Regions from separate parts of the Peribacillus sp. NPDC060253 genome, predicted to be linked through region 1. Evidence: predicted binding sites of a transcription regulator. Region 1 holds the regulator's gene; the other holds the start of a gene.
The links. Region 1 encodes NrdR, which represses ribonucleotide reductase genes. Its sites were predicted from a motif close to AACACNATATATNGTGTT; they were not measured.
Positions count from the first base shown of each region.

Region 2: the regulator NrdR is predicted to act here: its motif matches at 9,314-9,331, upstream of ACFWE9_RS01265 (vitamin B12-dependent ribonucleotide reductase).

Region 1 is NZ_JBHXAS010000020.1:34,730-45,070, forward strand. Features, by position in the region: gene thrS (threonine--tRNA ligase) at 1-520, opposite strand, end outside; gene ytxC (sporulation protein YtxC) at 939-1,775, opposite strand; gene dnaI (primosomal protein DnaI) at 1,898-2,836, opposite strand; gene ACFWE9_RS07915 (replication initiation and membrane attachment family protein) at 2,823-4,235, opposite strand; gene nrdR (transcriptional regulator NrdR) at 4,300-4,761, opposite strand; gene speD (adenosylmethionine decarboxylase) at 5,028-5,408, opposite strand; gene ACFWE9_RS07930 (glyceraldehyde-3-phosphate dehydrogenase) at 5,767-6,804, opposite strand; gene coaE (dephospho-CoA kinase) at 6,964-7,563, opposite strand; gene ytaF (sporulation membrane protein YtaF) at 7,585-8,220, opposite strand; gene mutM (DNA-formamidopyrimidine glycosylase) at 8,295-9,128, opposite strand; gene polA (DNA polymerase I) at 9,148-10,341, opposite strand, start outside.
Region 2 is NZ_JBHXAS010000002.1:97,833-108,173, forward strand. Features, by position in the region: gene efp (elongation factor P) at 1-173, opposite strand, end outside; gene ACFWE9_RS01225 (M24 family metallopeptidase) at 200-1,261, opposite strand; gene aroQ (type II 3-dehydroquinate dehydratase) at 1,254-1,709, opposite strand; gene ACFWE9_RS01235 (YqhR family membrane protein) at 1,805-2,317, opposite strand; gene ACFWE9_RS01240 (DUF1385 domain-containing protein) at 2,651-3,604, shown strand; gene ACFWE9_RS01245 (SA1362 family protein) at 3,741-4,115, shown strand; gene ACFWE9_RS01250 (patatin-like phospholipase family protein) at 4,137-5,018, opposite strand; gene splB (spore photoproduct lyase) at 5,102-6,127, opposite strand; gene ACFWE9_RS01260 (hypothetical protein) at 6,264-6,449, shown strand; gene ACFWE9_RS01265 (vitamin B12-dependent ribonucleotide reductase) at 6,593-9,163, opposite strand; gene ACFWE9_RS01270 (lipoate--protein ligase family protein) at 9,552-10,341, opposite strand, start outside.

The DNA.
Region 1 (10,341 bases):
GCGTTACTTGCTGATCGGCAGGAATCGCATCGATCAACTCGAGTTTATACTCGTCGCCTATTTCTTTAAAACGGGATATGGCTTCATCACGACTGACTTCAATGCGGGAAATTTCCAAGTTTTCGTTGACGATTTTCTTCATTTCCTTTTCAATCAATGGAAGGTCTTCGGGAGTCAATGATTCCTCTAGATCTATATCGTAGTAAAAACCGCCTTCGATGACTGGACCAACACCGAATTTTGCGTTTTTGTACAAGCGTTTGATGGCTTGTGCCATTAAGTGGGCAGTACTGTGACGTAACACTTCAAGCGCATCCGCAGTATCCTGTGTAACGATTTCTATAGTACCGTTTTCTTCAATCGGGCGTTTCAAATCATATAGTTCACCATTGAATTTTCCAGCAATGGATTTTTTTCTTAAACCAGGACTGATGGATGCAGCGATGTCTTCAGTTGTTGTGCCTTTAGCAAACTCCTTAACCGCTCCGTCAGGAAAAGATATTTTCAGTAATTCAGACATTCAATTCCACTCCCTCTTATTGATAAAAAAATATTCTTGCAGGTATCCGATTCCATTACAACACAAAAAGCCCGCCCCTGTATAAAAACAGGGACGAGCTTAGTCATAAATGTCATTTACCCGCGGTTCCACCCTCGTTCCATCTTGCTTTTCAAGGCAAAATGGCACTTGTAACTTGGTAACGGCAGCTTCCCGTCAGCTCATATTCGCAAATTGATTGCTTTCCGAGCCGAAGTTTAAAGGTGGTAAGTGCTCCATGCGAATAGGAAGCTTTCAGCCTGATGGCTCCCCTCTCTGATAAACGGCAACTAGAATACCCTTGTCCTCATCATAACTTTTTGTTTTTTAATAGTATGTAGGAAATTATAATTTGTTATACGGTGAAAATCAAGGTTAATTTTCTCTTTTCCAAAAAAGTTCATTCGAATGACTTCGAGAATGACGAAAGCGGCAGGACGGTCGCCCGCTCTTCGAAAATTCTTGCGATGGTTTGAATTAGTCCCTCGTCCCTGTCGTCTGTATAGATACACAAGTTTTCAGGAGCAATCGATAGCAGTGGGGCAAGTATCACTGTATCGAGAAAAAGTGAACTTTTGGCAAGAAGACTCCTGTCGATCAAACTATTAATTTTTGGTCGGTCAAGCTTGCTGTATTCCTGATCATAGAAATGAAAACCGTCGTTGTTGACAAGGTGAAGCTTCCTTAATTTCGACTCCTGCCCATGAAGGCAATCGCGGAGAGTAGCTATGAAATTTTGATAGTCCTGCTCCAACTTATATTCATCGATGGCCTTAATAACATACTTTTCCAAGGAATGCTGGAATGACTTTAAACGGAAGGTCGTAAAAGAATCGAATGAAAAAGATACCTGTCCCTCCAAAATGCTTTGAAGGCCGACCTCAATTGATCGTTTCTCCGTACTGAATGCCTTCTCCTCATTCTTGGCCCTTTCCCCTTCAATGATTGATGAAGCAATCTCAAGGATGGCTTCAATTTCTTCCCGTTCTCTATAGAAAAATTTACCAACTATTATTTGTTCAAGAATCGGAAGCGTCTTTTCTTCCAATAAAAATGAATGAAAGGCATCACGTAGCAGGATTAGCCATTTATCACCTGAAGACTTCGTCATATCCACATGCATACCTTGTTGCGGAAGAAATTGAATGTATGGTCGAAATTCTGCCCCTAGTGGATGGACAGAAACGAAATTCAGTAATTTCAAAGCCTCAGAATCATTATGAAACAAAATTTGCACTACGACATCCCCCCTTCCCCCTTGCTTCTTTTTTCATGTATATGGGGATGCGGACGTGTTTAGAAGTAGGATGGGCCTTGTATTAAGAAAAAAGTGATCTCTATTTAGAGACCACTTTTCTTTTACCTTCTCCGGTTTACTCCATCCAGCTTGACCGGCTCCGCTAAATATTGAATTCTTTCCAATACCCTGGCAGCCTTCACTTCTTCCTTCTCACCACGCTGTGAAAAAGTTAAGTGATTCTCCAGGCCATTCAAGTCAAAGTTCGAAGTGAAAAACGTCGGCAGGTTTTCCAGCATCCTAAATTGTAAAATCGGACCAAAAACCTCATCGCGCCCCCAGCTCGTCATCGACTCTGCCCCAATATCATCCAACATGAGGACAGGTGCCGTCTTCACCATCTCAATTTTTTCATTGACCGTATTATCACCTATCGATCCCTTAAGTTCCCTTAGGTAGTCAGGTACATAGACAATAAGAGAGGAAATTTGCCTTTCAGCAAGTTCATTGGCAATAGCACCTAATAAATACGTTTTTCCAACTCCGAACTTCCCATATATATATAAGCCTTTTTGCCTTTCGCCTGGCTCATACTCCATAATGAACGACATCGCCTTACTTAATACACCCAAGCGTTTGTTTTCATCATCCGTTTGTGTAAAATCTTCGATCGTCGCCTTTAAAATATCCTTCGGCACATAAAGGCTGCGGATCAATTTTTCCCGTTTCCGCTTTTCATCCTCTGCCAATTTCCGCGGACAGATTTCATAATGCAGATTCAGGGCTTTCCCCTGAACGACCAATTTGGGATAATAACCATGCATCATATTGATGCAGCCATCCAAGCTGGGACATTTATCACACTTATTGCTTTGTGAAGTGAATTCATAAAGTTTTCCTAAGTTTTTATCAATCATTTCATTCGTGACAGTCGAACTGTTGGCATTTAAAAACAACCGCACCTGTTCGTCTTCAAAAATCTCCTGTTTTAGCTTTTCATAACGCTCTTGAAATTGGTTTGTATTGGCCAATTTATTAAGGGAACTATTAATCTTTTCCATCGTTCATTTCACCTCCTGCTTTCCACTGCTTCCATTTTTCCTGGAGATCACGTTTCTGGGCATTCAATTCAGGCTGATCCGTATTCTGCTCCTGTTGTACTTCTTCCTTTTTCTCAAGCCACTCCGGAACCACTTCTTCCCGAATCGCCTTTTTTCGGCCGCCCTTAGCAACATTCCTGCTCCCTTGAGCCCAGTCTTGATATTTCCTGTGTTCATTTTTAGCTAATTCCATCGCTTCGATGACGGTGGAAACCTTCAGCCGTGCCCAATGACCTGCCAGCTTTTCCACATAGCCCTTCGTGAATTTCATATCCGTTTTGAGCATGACATATTCAATTAAGACATTGACGACACCTGGATTCAGCTTTTGATTGATCATTACGCCTTCCACCACTTTCAAATCACCGCTTGATGGTTCTGCACCGCCTGACAATTGCATCAACCGCTCCCGTGGAGAAATCGTCTCCAAATGACGGATCAGCTCTTGTTCCTGCGTTTTCGGTTCTTCTTTTTGTGTCCGTTCACGAATCGGCTGCACACGATTGACAAGGGAGGGCATATCTGCCTGCCGTTCGATTTGATACCAATCCCTTGCTGCCTTTCTGAGGTTCTCCTCATCGATCTCATCATCCAATGAAACGGCATCCATTACTAGTTTTTGCATTTCAAGCGGATCAATGCCATATAAAAAGGCAAGTTTGGCGATCGTACTTTTTATTTTCGGTGTAAAGGCCTTTTTCGGTACGATCGAGGATTTCATCCCGGCAAATAAAAGGTCAAAATCAAATAAGCTGTCAAATCCCGATGGCTCGACTCCATCCGTCCGCTCGATGTATTGCTGTTTTGGCATCGGTTTCCATTCATTTTTCGCTTCATCCGTTACATATAATGAGTCCAAATGATCGGAGGAGAATACCTCCGCAAAAGATTTAGTCACACTCTCATATTGATCCGGTTCAATATGATCATCACAAAAGAATCTCTTTAACCGGTTGAAATGTGCTTTACCAATCTTTTTATATAAGTAGACATTCAGCATTCCATCCGTGAAAAACTGCTGGGGGGACAACGGCGGGTTCAACTCATAGATAAATTCCTTCGTATCATTTTTCGATTTCTTGTATACATTCAACAAACCGATTCCCTCAAGTAAAAGGCGTGCTTCGTAAATATCACCTAGCTTAAGGCCGATGGTATTCATTAATTGATAATGCGAGGAGGTTTCCGACCATAGCCTGTTTTCCTCCAACTCACTCCATAACGTCATGTATAGGCTCATACAGATAGGTCCAATAAGAGGTTGATATAGTCGGGTCAGTATTTTCCGATCATAATCATGAAGCAGCCCCGCAGATGAGACCATGTATGAATCCGCTGGGAGCAATTCTTGCCAATGCATTGACATCTCCATTCAAACCTTTCAAAAGATGTAGTGAAAAAAGAGCCAAAGTAAATCTTCAGCTCTACTTTCTTTCTTTATTTATTAAATCTTTCAATTCATCGATAAAGACATTAATATCTTTGAATTGACGATAGACGGATGCGAATCTAACATAGGCAACCTCATCGACTTCTGCCAGCTTGTCCATCACCATTTCGCCGACATTGTCGCTTTTCACTTCCGCTATGCCCTGGTTGCGCAGTTCTTTTTCTACATAACTGGTAATTTGTTCTAGTTCTTTCAAGGGAACCGGACGTTTTTCACAAGCCCTGATTAAGCCACGCAGGATTTTATCACGACTGAACTCTTCCCGTGTCCCGCCTTTTTTCACTACAATGAGTGGTGTTTCCTCCACCTTTTCGAATGTCGTGAATCGAAAACCACATGCCTCACATTCACGGCGTCGTCGAATCGATTTACTTTCATCGACTGGCCTGGAATCGAGCACTCTTGTTCCATTATATTGACATGATGGGCATTTCATCATTATCAGCTCCGTATTTTATGTAGGACTCCCCTATCTAAATGTTCCCCAAGGAATTACTTTTCTATCTTAATCTTATATTAAAAGGAACGGCCAGTACAAGTAAAAAGTGTAACTTCCAGCAGCAGGCACTTTTGATCAAGCAGCTGAAGTCCGTCATCAAAGTCTTGTGCTCTTTTGGCACGTACCATTAATATTAAGAAGGTTGCCGATTCATGGCATTAAAAAAGAGATGCACCCATGGCATCTCTGTGTATACGTGTTTTTTATAGGGCACTTATATTGGCTTTTTTCATTTGTACAGGACCTAATCCACGTGGCAACTCCATGTTTTCACGCGTTTGCGCATTCAAAGCATCTGCAATATAATTTGCCGCAATATTCGGATCCAAGTTACCGCATGTATAGACATCAATGCTGGCATAGCCGTGTTCTGGAAAACTGTGAATCGTTAAATGTGATTCAGAAATGATGACAACCCCACTAACTCCTTGTGGAGCAAACTTGTGAAAGGCAACTTCGCGTACCTCTGCACCTGATTTCAAAGCAGCATCAACAAAAATCTTTTCAATCAAATCGATATTGTTCAGTTTTTCAAAGTCACAACCCCAAAGTTCAGAAATGACATGTCTACCCATTGTTTCCATAGTGTAAGCTGTTTCCATATTAAGCTTCCCCCTTACCATGATTTAAAAATAAGTTCTGATAACTACCACGGGGGAAAGTTAGTCCAAAGAGGTCCTAACCCTTTAAGTAGCCATCATGCAAACCGCTTTTGAAGAAGTTCACGATTCATAGTATATATGGTTTGAATTTTTTTTGCAACTCCAAATTGAATTTTTAGAAAGATAAACTTTATATGTAATAGGGATATAGCAAAGGTTCCCATGTAGAGCAAATTCTGTTTTCGTGTTTATTCAGTACCATAGAGTGGCCAGAAATTGATTAATCACTGAATTAAAAATAGCCCGCTAAAAAAACTTAGCAGGCTCGTTTTTTTTTTTATTATTTTACTGATAACTCGACTTCGGAAGTTCTTTTCAACTCGGACGCAACTAATTTCACAAGGTCCACTACCCGGTTGGAGTAACCCCACTCATTATCATACCAAGCCAGGACTTTCACTTTCCTGTCACCAATCATCATCGTCGTTAAACCATCAATGATGGCAGAGTGAGGATTCGTTTTGAAATCACTGGAAACTAAAGGTTCCATCGTGAATTCCATGATTCCTTTTAGTTCATTTTCTGAAGCGTCGATGAACGCTTGGTTCACTTCTTCAATCGTGACATCCTGGTTTAAATCCACAACAAGATCGACTAGAGATACGTTAGGTGTCGGTACGCGTAACGCCATTCCGTGAAGCTTGCCTTTTAATTGAGGCAACACCAAGGAGATGGCTTTTGCAGCTCCTGTAGTCGTAGGAATGATGCTTTCCGCAGCGGCACGGGCACGTCTTAAGTCTTTGTGCGGGTTATCGATATTATTTTGATCATTTGTATAAGAATGGATCGTTGTCATTAAACCGTTGTTTATGCCGAATTTTTCATCAAGGACTTTTGCAACAGGTCCAAGACAGTTAGTTGTACAAGATGCATTGGATATGACAAAATGCTTGTCAATTTCCAGCACTTCCTGATTGACGCCCATTACAATGGTAACGTCTTCATTTTTACCCGGTGCCGATAAAATCACCCTTTTTGCCCCTGCTTCTAAATGAAGAGCCGCTTTAGAACGATCATTGAATTTTCCAGTAGCTTCAATTACAATATCTATGTTCATCTCTTTCCAAGGCAATTGCTTTGGATCGCGGTTATTTATTAGTTGTACTCGGCGGCCATTCACTACTAGTGAATCATCTTCCGCTATAATGATACCGTCGAATTTACCATGTATCGTATCATACTTTAGTAAGTGGGCTAAAGTTTCAGCAGGATAGCTTGCATTAATGGCAACAATGTCCAAACTCTCATCTAATATGGCCTTTCGGAAAACCATTCTTCCAATTCTCCCAAATCCGTTAATCGCTATTCTTGAATTCATTGTTCGGACCCTCCTGAAAATATTAATGTTATACTTATTACCTCTCATATGTAATTAGTATAACATAATTAAGTTGAATTGTGCTAATAAAAATGCGGATTACACTTATTTTTTCAACATAAAAGGAAGAAACCTGGAGGTTTCTTCCTTTTATGACACCTATATGACATGCCATTCGCTAAGTATGGCCTTCACTTGCTTCTTCGTTTCGGTAAGGTCCCCGTTATTATCGATGACGGCATCCGCCAAAGCCTTTTTATCAGCTAAGGGCATTTGCGAATGAATTCTGGCGAGAGCATCCGTCTCCGATAGGCCATTCCTGTTCATCAAGCGTTCCAATTGAACTCGCTCATCTACATATATCAGAAGTGTTTTTTCCACCATGTATGTTAGCTTACTTTCGAATAGGAGCGGAATATCCATGAATACCGTTTCTTCACCAGCTGCAAGCGCCGCTTCCGTTTTGAGGCGCATCCACTTTCTGACGGCTGGATGCACGATGCCATTCAAAAGCAATCTTTTTTCCTGATCATGAAAGATTATCGACCCTAACTTTACGCGATCGATAGTCCCATCCGTCAATAAAATATCTTCTCCAAACGTTTTCACCACTTGATGATACGCTTCTTCATCTGGCTCAACGACAGCACGGGAAGCCAGATCTGCATCTACGATTGTGAATCCGAGTTCTTGTAAATAGAGGCTGACACTGCTTTTCCCGCTAGCGATGCCCCCAGTGATTCCGATGATTTGTCCCATAAGCTCCCCCTTTTAAATCAATTAACATAACTTGAATAAGCCGATAAAAATTAAAAGTACACCTGGAAGAAAGGTCAACTGCTGGACAATTTTATTATTTGAAAGCAATTTCCCGCTTTGGAGTCCGCTCCATATGAAGATTGAACTCATAACAGCGATGCATCCAGCGAGGATGATTGGCGATATTCCGATCATGGCCGCTCCAACCCCGGCCCCGAACGCATCCAGCGATAGCGCAAACCCAAGCACAAGCGCTTCAACACCTGTGATCGTACCTGATTTATCAAAATCGGCATTCAATGGTTTTTGCAAAATATTGATGACTACCCCAAGTGATTTTATTTCAAAATTAAAGATGATTTTTTCATGATATCTATCTTCATTCAGTTCTTTGTCAGGCTTAAAATACTGGTATACCATCCAGGCACCAAGAATAATGAGAATGATGCCCCCCGTTTTTTCAGCCGCCCCGATAGATATGAGCTGACTGATGAATTGTCCGATGACCATCGCTATGCCCAAACTCAATGCAGAACAAAAAGAGATGACTGCTATTGACTTTAAGGGGATTTTCATCTTCCGCATACCGAATGTCAAACCTACGCCAAATCCGTCAATACTAACTGCAAAAGCAAGAAAAATAATTTGTAGCCACATCGGAATATTACTCCTTCCATCTCGTTGCTACCCTAGTATATGGAAGGAGCCCATCCGATGTGTTTGAAAAAACATTAGCTCATGTACGGCTGGCATAATGGGCAAATATGTGTACCGCGTCCTGCAACAACTAGCTTTTCCAGTGGCGTTCCGCATGTTTTACAGTTCTCGCCTTTTCGTCCATAAACATTCAGTTCTAACTGAAACATGCCGATTTGTCCTTGAGAGTTGACGTATGAACGAATCGTACTTCCTCCTTTTTCCACCGCTTCACCTAATGTTGTAATGATTTCTGCATGCAACTTTTTGATTTCTTCCATTGAGAGTGAAGAAGCTATCCTTTCCGGATGGATACCAGCACGGAATAACGACTCGTCCACATATATATTTCCAATTCCAACGACAACCGTTTGATCCAGGAGAACTGGCTTGATTTTTCTGTTGGTTCTTGCCAACTTCGCACTGAGCCCCTCGACTGTAAAATCTTCAGATAGCGGTTCAGGCCCTAAATGAAGCAGCGGCAACCTCTCAAATTCTTCCCCTTTAGCAAATAGGTGCATCGTACCGAATTTCCGAACATCGCGGTATCGAAGTTCACTGCCGTCCGTGAAAGTGAAAATCACATGGGTATGCTTATCAAACGGCTCTTCTTTTGGATGCACCCCGTATTTTCCCTCCATCCTTAAATGAGAAACCATCGAATAATCATCCAAGGTGAAAATGAGGAACTTGCCCCGACGCCCTATACTCTGAATCGTCTGCCCTCTTAGAGCATCCTGGAACTGTTCGACAGGCTCAGGGGCTTTAATGATTTTTGGCCAGAAGACGGACACTTCCTTGATCTCTTTTCCGATTACTAGCTGCTCTAATGTTCTTCTGACTGTTTCCACTTCTGGAAGTTCTGGCATTACAATCACCTATCTTTTATTATTTGGCATCAAACCATGTTGGCCCGAAGGCATAATCCACTTTAAGGGGCACATTCAATCCAATGGCATTTTCCATTTCCTCAGGCACGATCACTTTAAGTATTTCAAGTTCCTCGGGAGGAGTTTCAAAAATCAATTCATCATGCACCTGAAGAAGCATCCTCGTTTTCAGCCCTTCTTTTTTCAGGCGCTTATTCATATTTATCATGGCAAGCTTGATGATATCCGCGGCACTCCCTTGAATTGGCGTGTTCATCGCTGTCCGTTCGGCAAAGCTCCTGATGTTAAAATTCCGGCTTGTAATCTCAGGTATATAGCGACGTCTTTGCATTAATGTCGTGCTGTATCCTTTTTGACGGGCTTCATGTATGCTGTCTTCCATATATTCCTGGACACCAGGAAAACTCCTTAAATACTTCTCGATGAACTCTCCAGCTTCTTTCCTCGTGATGCCAAGACTTTGCGATAGCCCATAGTCACTTATACCATAAACGATTCCAAAGTTGACCGCCTTAGCTTGGCGCCTCATGTTCGAAGTGACTTCTTCTGCGGATACATGGAATACATCCATCGCTGTTCTTGTATGAATGTCCATACCAGCCTGGAACGCTTCAACCAATCCGTCGTCATTGGCGATATGCGCCAGCACCCGCAACTCGATTTGCGAATAGTCAGCAGCAAAAATGATCCAATCCTTTTCGGAAGGAATGAAGGCCTGCCTGATTTTCCTGCCCTCTTCAAGTCTGATCGGGATATTTTGCAGATTCGGATCTGTTGAACTTAACCGACCGGTCTGGGTCAATGCTTGATTGAAACGGGTGTGCACCTTCTCCGTTTTGCCATTGACCACTTTGAGCAAGCCTTCAATATAGGTGGATTGCAACTTACCAAGCTGGCGGTACAGTAATATTTCCTTAACGATATCATGCTGGCTCTCCAGTTTTTCCAGTACATCAGCTGATGTGGAATATCCCGTTTTAGTTTTCTTCATGACCGGGAGCTCCAATTTTTCAAATAGGATGGCCCCAAGTTGTTTAGGTGAATTGATATTGAAAGCCTCTCCGGCCAAATCAAAAATTCTTCCTTCAATGGTTCTTAAACGGATGGCTAATTCCTGCCCCATGTTTTTCAGCCGGCCACTATCCACCTTTATGCCCTGCCATTCCATATTTGCAAGGATGATCGACAAAGG
Region 2 (10,341 bases), on a different contig from region 1:
TCACCTGCACGGAATGTTTTCTCTTGGATTGAACCTGTACGAAGATTACGAAGTTTAGAACGTACAAATGCAGCACCTTTACCAGGTTTAACATGTTGGAACTCGATAACCTGCCAAATTCCATTATCTACTTCAATCGTTACACCCGTGCGAAAATCGTTTACAGAAATCATAAAATTGTCCTCCTACATGTACATGTTTACAGAATGATTAACTCTTTCGTTGAATGAGTAAGTGATTCGTTACCTTCAATTGTAACGATTGTATCATCTTCAATCCGCACTCCGCCAACACCCGGCAAGTAAATGCCTGGTTCAACGGTCACGGCCATACCTGGTTCTAAAATGATATCGGACCTTAAGGATAATGCTGGACCTTCATGGACTTCAAGACCGATTCCATGCCCAGTCGAATGTCCAAAATACTGCCCAAATCCCTTTTCTTCAATTAAATTACGAGTTAGTGCATCCGCTTCCCTGCCCGTCATCCCAGGTTTAATCCCAGCCATTCCGCGCAGTTGAGCTTCTAAAACAATGTCATAAATGTTAATAAGTTCTTCACTCGGCTTGCCAACTGCTAATGTCCTAGTTATATCTGAAACATATCCATTAAAATATGCTCCGAAATCCAATGTGACAAAATCGCCTTTTTCAATGATTTTATCCGTAGCCACTCCATGTGGAAGAGCAGACCTTATGCCAGAGGCTACAATAATATCAAAGGAAGAAGAAGTTGCCCCTTGTTTCCTCATAAAGAATTCAAGTTCATTGGATACATCCAGTTCTGTAACCCCTGGGCGGATGAAATCCAGAATATGTGTAAAGGCAGCATCGGCAATAGCGGCCGCTTCCTTTAATATCTTAATCTCTGATGAAGTCTTTATCAAGCGTAAATTCTCAATAATTCCAGACACAGGCTTAAGTTGGGCTTCAATGCCCGTTTCGTATGCCTTATATGTCGCAAAAGTCAGATGTTCCTGTTCAAAGCCCAGTGTGCCGATATTCATTTCTTTAGCCTGTTTACCGACTTCTTCGATGATGGTTCCTTTATGTTGTACGATTTCATAGTCCGTCGCCTGTTTGCCGGCTTGTTCCACGTATCTGAAATCAGTGATGAATTTAGCTTCTTTTTGGGAGATCAGGACAACACCTGCACTTCCCGTAAAATTGGTCATGAAACGGCGGTTATATGTACTGGTAATCAAAAAACCATCAATGCCCACCTTTTCCATTGAGGCTCTTAAACGCGTAAGTTTATTCATATAATTTCTCCCCCTTTGCAATCTTTGTGATCGCCTGCAACGCCAATTCATATCCGTGTATCCCCAAGCCGACAATCTGTCCCGCCGATACAGGCGCGGTCACTGATTCATGCCGAAAGCTTTCACGGGCATGGATGTTCGAAATGTGCACTTCCACAACTGGAACATCAATTCCGGCAATTGCATCACGAATCGCGTAGCTATAATGAGTAAAAGCTCCAGGATTAATGATAATCCCGTCAAACCCATGATCTTCCGACCAATGGAGCTTGTCGATAATCGCTCCTTCATGATTGGATTGAAAAGAGGTCAATGCCACATTTAAACCTTGAGCTTGCTTTTGTAATAGAGCTTCCAAATCCGCAAGCGACGAGGATCCATAATGTGCAGGTTCCCGCTTCCCTAAGCGATTTAAATTCGGACCATTGATTAATAAGATTTTTATCATCACTAAACACCTGCTCATAATTAAAAGAATGCTTTCCATGAACATTCTATCATAATTACAAATTGTCTTACTACTTTTTTACAACCAAGAAGCATTCAGCTTTCCGACTGCTTTTCGGCTTTGCTTTTTTGACGTATATATTCCTGGTGGTCGTATGATATTGAATATCCTACAAAAAGACCATATAAAATAAAAATGCATATACTGGTTATAATTGTATTTGACGACATTTTCGAAACGGTTGGCAAATCGGAGAACATTGGTTTTAAGACAAATATCAGCAAAACCCAGCAAACCACTCCAAAAATAATACCTGAAAAAATACTCTTCATCCTTTTAAAGAGACCATAGTATATTAAAGCAATACCTACGGATATCATTCCAAACACAAGTATGGTCATGACCGTACCAAGCCAGTGATCAATCCAGGTCATATTCGACCAAGAAGTAAGGATGAATTTGGGGCTGAAATCCATAAAATTAACATAATGCGTGATTATTCCGGCTATACTCGCTGCTGCCCCCCCAACAAAACCGATAGCTAATACATCATAGATTAACACGTTTTGATTTTCCTGTTGATTTTGTCCATTTTCATTAGAAGACATATCAAACACCTCCGCTACATAGTATGCCCTCTGTTAAATAGAACTATTTTTTTTATTCTTGAGGAGGAGAATCACTAGAGGTTTTATGATTTATTCTGTATGATTAAATCATAAATAATCTGCTTTTTTCAGAGGAAAATATCCATCCTCTGTTGAAGTTTATAATGTACACAGGATAATGCTACCTTCCTGTGATTCAACATTCATAAAGTATTTGCAAGGATAAAAGTGCGATTCATTTTGAAGCGCGTCATTAGCCCTTGTGATACTTGATAATAAACATGTTAGCACCCATGAGAGAGCTACGTGAATAACTATTAGGTTGGTGTAGAAATGTCTGAGGTCCAAAAACCCGTTTATGGAGGGCAGGCTGTTGTGGAAGGCGTCATGTTCGGCGGCAAGCATCACACAGTCACTGCGGTCCGCCGCAAAGATTCAACGATTGTCTATTATCATTTACCGCGTGAATCGAAACCTGCTGTAAACCGCTTGAAAAAAGTCCCGTTTCTACGGGGAATCGTAGCACTGATTCAGTCGAGTGCTACCGGTTCGAAACATTTAAACTTTTCCACTGAACAGTATGAACAAGAAAACGAGGAAAAGCAGGACGAAGAGAAAAAAGAAACAAAGGAATCATCTAAATTAAGCGTATGGCTGGGAGTTGCCGTAATCGGTGTTCTCTCCTTCCTATTTGGGAAGTTGCTTTTCACTTTGATTCCTGTCTTTCTTGCCGAATTGACAAGGCCCGTTTTCAGTGGCCATATGGCCCAGGTTTTAATTGAAAGCTTGTTCAAGTTGTTATTATTGCTCGTATACATTTACGTCGTATCCATGACACCTTTGATCAAGCGGGTCTTTCAATATCACGGAGCTGAGCATAAGGTGATCAATTGCTTTGAAAGCGGAAAAGAATTGACCGTAGCAAATGTGCAGGCAAGTTCACGCCTTCATTATCGCTGTGGCAGCAGCTTTATTTTATTTACTGTCATTGTAGGTATGTTTGTCTACATGCTTGTTCCGACCGATCCATTATGGCTCCGTGTCGTGGATCGCGTTTTGCTTATCCCCGTGGTTCTCGGCATAGCCTTCGAGGTATTGCAGTTGACCAACAAAGTTAGAGATATACCTGTTCTGCGTTACCTTGGCTATCCTGGCCTTTGGCTTCAGTTATTGACAACCAAAGCTCCTTCCGACGATCAAGTCGAGGTCGCATTGGCATCCTTCAGCGAATTGTTAAGGATGGAAAAAAACACCGAAAAAGGTTTAGAATCGGATGTAATTGTGTAAAACATCATACACATTCTGATTATGAAATTGCATATACTACCTAAAGGAATGATCTTCGTTTTTTTCAAAAATTTCACTTGAAGAATGTTTAAAATAAGCAAAAAATGCTTATGATGCTCTTAAGGAGGTGTCTTTGTTGAAACGTTTCATATCTTTCATGATATACGGAATCATCGCCCTCGGAGTCCTCGGACTAATGAGCCGACTATTTAATGACCCGATTGGCTTTTTTAGAAACATTCTCATAATAGCCATTGTCGCAGGGATTATTTATATGATTTATACCGGATTAACAAAGGGAAAACCAGTAAAAAAAGAGCAGCAAGCATTCCGAAAGGCTGCCCTCCAATCGAAAAAAAGGCTAAAAAGCCGAACTTCGAAAAAGGATAATGTGGCTAGCTTCTCAGCAGCAAAAACATCAAAAAAATTTAAAGTGAGAAAGAAAAGCGATAGTCACTTAACTGTCATCGAAGGGAAAAAGAATAAAAAGAAAAATCGGGCTTCTTTTTAAGAGCCCGATTTTTCTTTTTATTCAATATGTCCAATGCTTTAGGAATTCTTTCGTACGCTCTCTGCCCCGATTCATCAATTCACCCTTTTTTTCATCATTCAGATTGAAATCCAATGCTGAAATTCCCTTCATCGGGATAAACACAATATTCTGTACGTGTTTCTTGGAAATATAACGTGCATCATGGGCGTCTTTCATCGTCTTGAATAGAGCGGAGAACAATTCAAGCGCATTATCAACCTCGTGAGGTTTCCATATCTCATCGACACTAAGGCGCAGCCCTATGACTGGCCGTTCCTTTCTTACATGATCTGAATTGAATAACCACATTGGAAAATTACTTAACACACCGCCATCAACGAAAAGGAATGTGCTTTTCCCAACATCAAGCTTTACGGGCTCAAAGAAATAAGGAATGCTGCAACTCATCCTTACTGCCTTGGCGACTGGAAACGTGATCGGATCAATTCCATAGTTCGGTAAATCATCAGGAAGTACCACCAATTTACCATTCGTAATATCAGAGGTTATGATACGGAGGGAATTCGGTCGGATATCCTTAAAAGTGACTACATTCCTTTCGGAAAGCTTCCCGGCAATCCATGCTTCCAAAGCATCCCCTTTATAGAGGCCTAGTTTCCAGTATACAAGGAGCCATTTGGCAAGCGGGATAGGTAAAAGACCACGCCTTTTATCCAACAGGCTGCTTAAATCTATATCAAAAAAAACCTCTTCCATTTCTTTACCCGTGTATCCTGCGGCTACGAAAGCGGCAATGATGGATCCTGCACTTGTACCCGCTGTCCTATGGAATACAAAACCCCGTTCCTCTAATTCCTGCAGGCCCCCCACTAAACCATAGGCTTTAATCCCGCCTCCGGAAAAAACGCCGTCAATAATCATAGCTGCCCTCCCCTAATCCGGTCTTTACATTTCTAAGCAGGATTAGAGCGATTTATGACAGTTTTATATAGAAATTCCCTTCATCAGGTAAAATACTGAATATCCGCTTTAGGGAAAAATTCCGCTATATACCCTCGAATGGTCGTTTCCAGTTCTGCGGCTTCTTCGGTTTGATAAACATATTTACCAATTCCATATCGGCCCCATTTATATTTACGCTTCGTTTCATCCAGTTCCAGTTTTGTTTTCGGATAGTTTTTTTGAATCACTTTTTTTGCTGGACCAGTGAACCGATGCTGGATTAGTTCAAAAGTCAAATCCGGAATATCCACCCCTTTTAATGAATCACTTAACCGTTCGAATAATTCATGGTAGCCTGCCTTCCATTCTTCATGACGATAAATTGGAGCTACGATAAAACCTAAGGGATATCCGGCGCCTGCCACTTTACGCGCCGCTTCCATTCTTTCCTCAAAGCTCGAAGTGCCGGGCTCGAAATTCTTTATCACGTAACGTGAATTTATACTGAACCGAAATCTTGTTTTTCCATTATGTTCAGCATCCAAAAGGTGATCGACATGATGAAATTTCGTTACGAACCTGAGAACTCCATATTCACTTTTCCCAAAATATTCGATAGCCCTTTTTAATGAATGTGTCAAATGGTCAATTCCGACGATATCGGATGTACAGGCTGCTTCAAAACGGGTAATTTCAGGCTTTCTCTCATTAATATATTTTTCGGCTGCCTCGAAAATCTCATCAAGATTCACATATGTCCTAATATATGGTTTTGACCCAAGTGTTGTCTGTAAATAACAATAGTGACAATGCCCCATACAACCAGTAGCCAACGGGATGGCATATTCAGCAGAGGGCTTAGATGAATCGAATTTCAATGTTTTTCTGATCCCGACCACAAGAGTCGACTTGGCGACACGATATTTTTGTAAATCATTTTCTCCAGGAAGATCCCTAATTTGATTATGTGATGTGGTTTCACGGATTTCAATATTCATATCCTCGAATTTCTTTTTCAATTCCCGTCCAAGCGGGTAATCCAATGCCCTAGGCTCGATATATACTAACTGTGGGATAAAAGGCTTCATTTTGTTCTCCATTCTTTTGTGGATTTGTCATATTTTCAATCAAACTAGACAATCTAATCAATAAGGATAGTTTTTCTTTATTCTGTTATCCTCATGATTGTTTTTAATTGGGAAAATCAAATGAAGGAGATGCAAAATGGCTAATAAACAAGAATTCTTGACAAATGGTATGGGAAAACAAGTAATGACCGTCCAAACCGATAATAAATATCCAAATCCGAGGAATATCCCTGGAGACTCTGTCGATAAATTTTCCGTATTGAAAGATGGGAACCAATACTTAGCCGAAAAGGAAATAGCCCAGCAAAATGAAAATGGTTGAGTAATGCAAAGAGAAGACCGAATCCTAGGATTCGGTCTTCTCTTCATTACCTATACTTTTTGTCTTGCTTGAACTTTTGATTTTTTATATAACCCCGTTAAGATTAACTTTCCAGCGCACTTAACGACCTTTGTTCTTTCAGTTTATAGCCCGCACTTTAATTGTGCTCCACAATTCGTGCAAGTGTTACATCCGCCCATTTCCTGTACTTCGCCTTTACGGCAGACTGGACACGTGTTGCCTACTTCCGATCCAATTGTAACATTCGTCGAACGCAGTTCATTTATCGTATCGACCAATACGACTTTTTTCTTAACTTCCACATCATTCAATTCGTCCATTTCAAGCTGCTCGTCCATTTGGTTTTCTTCCGCTTTGAGCGTAAGAACCTGACTGTCACGGCTGCCATCCACATACACCGTACCACCTTTTGCTCCGCCTTTATATAGACGTTCATATACTTTTTCAACTTGTTCAACAGTATATCCTTTAGGAGCATTGACCGTTTTACTGATCGAGCTGTCAATCCAGCGTTGAATGATGCACTGAACATCAGCATGTGCTTCAGGCGCTAATTCCATTGCGGAAATGAACCATTTTGGAAGCTCTTTTGTATCTGCTTCTGGATGACGGTCCAAATATTCCTGTACAATGTCAGCCTTAACTTCAATGAATTTACCAAGTCGTCCGCTGCGGAAATACGTGAAGGAGAAATATGGCTCAAGACCTGTTGATACCCCAACCATCGTTCCTGTGCTTCCTGTAGGAGCAACAGTCAATAAATGAGAGTTGCGGATTCCGTGTGCAGCAACACTCTCCCTGATATCTTCCGGCATTTTTTCCATAAATCCGGTTTGTGTGAAGCGTGTTCTAAGCTCATCGGTTTCTTTATCCGTTGACCCGATCAGGAACGGGAAACTGCCTTTTTCTTTAGCAAGTTCCACGGAAGCCCTGTAAGCAGTAGTCGCAATCGTTTCAAACACCTTGTCAACCAGCATATTTCCTTCTTCAGATCCGTATTCCGTTTCACAGTAAATTAACAGGTCATGCAGACCCATTACACCAAGTCCAACCCGGCGCTCGCCAAGAGCCTGTTTTTTGTTTTCATCCAAGAAGTAAGGAGTTGCGTCAATGACATTGTCCTGCATCCGCACACCGACTTCAACGGTAACTTTAAGCTTCTCGAAATCAACCGTTTTGTTGTCTTTATCAGCCATTTCCGCTAAATTGACAGCAGCAAGGTTACATACTGAATATGGAGCCAATGGCTGTTCACCACATGGGTTCGTAGCTACGACCTGTTGACCATATGCTTTAGCGTTAGTCATTTCATTAGCATTATCGATAAAGAAAATACCAGGTTCTGCAGAATATGTCGCACAAATGTTTATTAAGTTCCAAAGCTCTTTAGCTCGGATTTTACGGTAAACACGGACTTTGTGACCCATCTTCTCCCATTCGCGAACATCACCGACTTTATGCCATTCTTCATTATAAGTAGCCATTTCTTCGGCATTATAGCTTTCAACATCAGGAAAACGCAATTCGTATTCTGCATCTTGTTCTGCTGCTTCCATAAATTCCTTGGTCAAGCAAATCGAGATATTGGCACCTGTAAGAAAATCTGGATTATGGACACTGTACGTTCCGCCAGTACGTACCTTTTCTTCTGCATCCTTAATGATTTTCTCGCTAAATCCACCTAGACCGGGAATCTCTTTATAATTGATGATTCCTTGATACATAGCCGATTCCTGTTCGGTATGCGGCGTGAATTTCAATTTATCCATCGCATATTTCTTGATGGCTTCATCTCTAGTGTTTTCCACTAGGTAACGCAGAATCCTGGGATTTTGCATTTTGGAAATGATGAATTCTGCAATATCCGGATGCCAATCAGCAAGCATGATCATTTGCGCACCGCGTCTGCTTCCGCCCTGTTCAACAAGATGCGTCAATTTCGCAATATCATCAAGCCATGATACTGAACCCGAGGATTTTCCATTAACCCCTTTAGCCAGCGTGTTTCTTGGACGCAGTGTCGATCCGTTCGTACCCACTCCGCCGCCGCGGCTCATGATTTCCATCACTTGTTTCCTATGTTCGGAAATCCCTTCACGTGAATCCGGTACGAATGGCATCACATAGCAGTTGAAATAAGTAACATCCGTATTGGAACCTGCCCCATATAATACGCGTCCTGCTGGGACAAAATTAAGGTTCTTTAATTCTTCATAGAATTTATTGAACCATTCCGTTCTTTTTTCTTCCGTTGTTTCAACTGAAGCCAATCCGGTTGCATTACGTTTCGCAATTTGTTCATAGTATATTTCAAGCGGCTTTTCGATAATATCCAACGGGCGGTTTATAATCCCCGTCTCCACTTCTTCCGGATTATCCAATACACCACGGAATTCATCATCCACCAATACCTTGGCTTTTTTCGTTTCCCAATCTATTTCAACGATGTAACCGAGACCCCGTGCCGGGAATTTCGGATCTTCCTTAATCGTCAACACGACGAAATCTCCTGCCGAGAGCGTGACTTTTTCAGTATCCTTAAAAGAATAGCGGTCAAGCATGACTAGACGGGACACTCCCTTATGCGTCATTTTCATATCAGCCGTTACAGGGTGTACCTGGGGAAATAAAGAAATATCCTTATTCAACCTTTCTAGATCAACCTTTAAAGCTTCTTTTATTACAACCGACATAATTCCCTCTCCTTTATATGTTTCAAGATCCGTTCTTGCCGCCGCAAAAATCTATATGTAGCCTTACATGTCCGTTTCGCTTAACAAGTATCCTAAATTTATCATAGCGAAACTCAAAAATCAACATATAGTGTCACTTTAAATATTTAAACCACTATATATTGTGTTTGAGTTGAATAACTTTTAATTTTGTCAAACGATAAATCAATTAATATAGTTAGCAAAAGGGAGGAAAATGTCGATTTACAATAATTTTTCATCAGATTTCAACTAATTTGGACCTTGCTTTTTCCCCATCCCTTTTAGGGCTTATCCCTGCAAGGAATAGCTTATTGGTCAAACAAATCTGAAAAATTTTTTATTTTCCATTCTAATCACTCTGCTTTTTCTATCTCATGAAATTCCATTCATCGCTTTCATATTTGCTTTCAGCAATGGCTTTCACTTCCAACAATTGCTGTTCAGTGAGGACATATGGCTCTAAATCGATCGATAGTCCATCGGCAAAACCTTTTTCAAAAGCAGCTTTCGCTTCCGGGATGGAAATCTTTCTACCGGCAATGTCATTTATCGCCACAGCTTTGTTCCTTAAGTTTTTTTGCATTCTTTCTTTAACCCTGTCATTCGAGAATTTAAATACGCTAAATAGCTTTTCCTCATTAAGATCAAGTAAAATGGCCCCGTGCTGAAGGATGACGCCCTTTTGCCTGGTTTGCGCACTGCCAGCAACCTTTCTACCCTCAACGACCAGTTCATACCAGCTTGGAGCGTCAAAGCAGACGGATGATTTGGGTGCTTTTAAAGCCGCTTTCTCCTGCTCGGTTCGAGGCACGGCAAAATAAGCATCCAATCCAAGGTTCCTGAACCCCATTAATATTCCTTCCGATATGACCCGATATGCCTCAGTAACGGTAGTTGGCATTCCCGGATAGGATTCTGGAACGATTACGCTATATGTCAATTCATGTTCGTGCAGTACTGCTCGTCCTCCAGTTGGCCTGCGAACAAAACCAAGGCCCTGCCTTTTGACCTCTTCCAAATCAATTTCCGCTTCTGCCTTTTGAAAATAACCAATCGACAATGTCGCTGGATCCCAACCGTAAAAGCGTATGATTGGCGGAATTTCCCCTTTGCTTTGCCAATTTAAAAGGGCCTCGTCCAGCGCCATATTAAAAGCC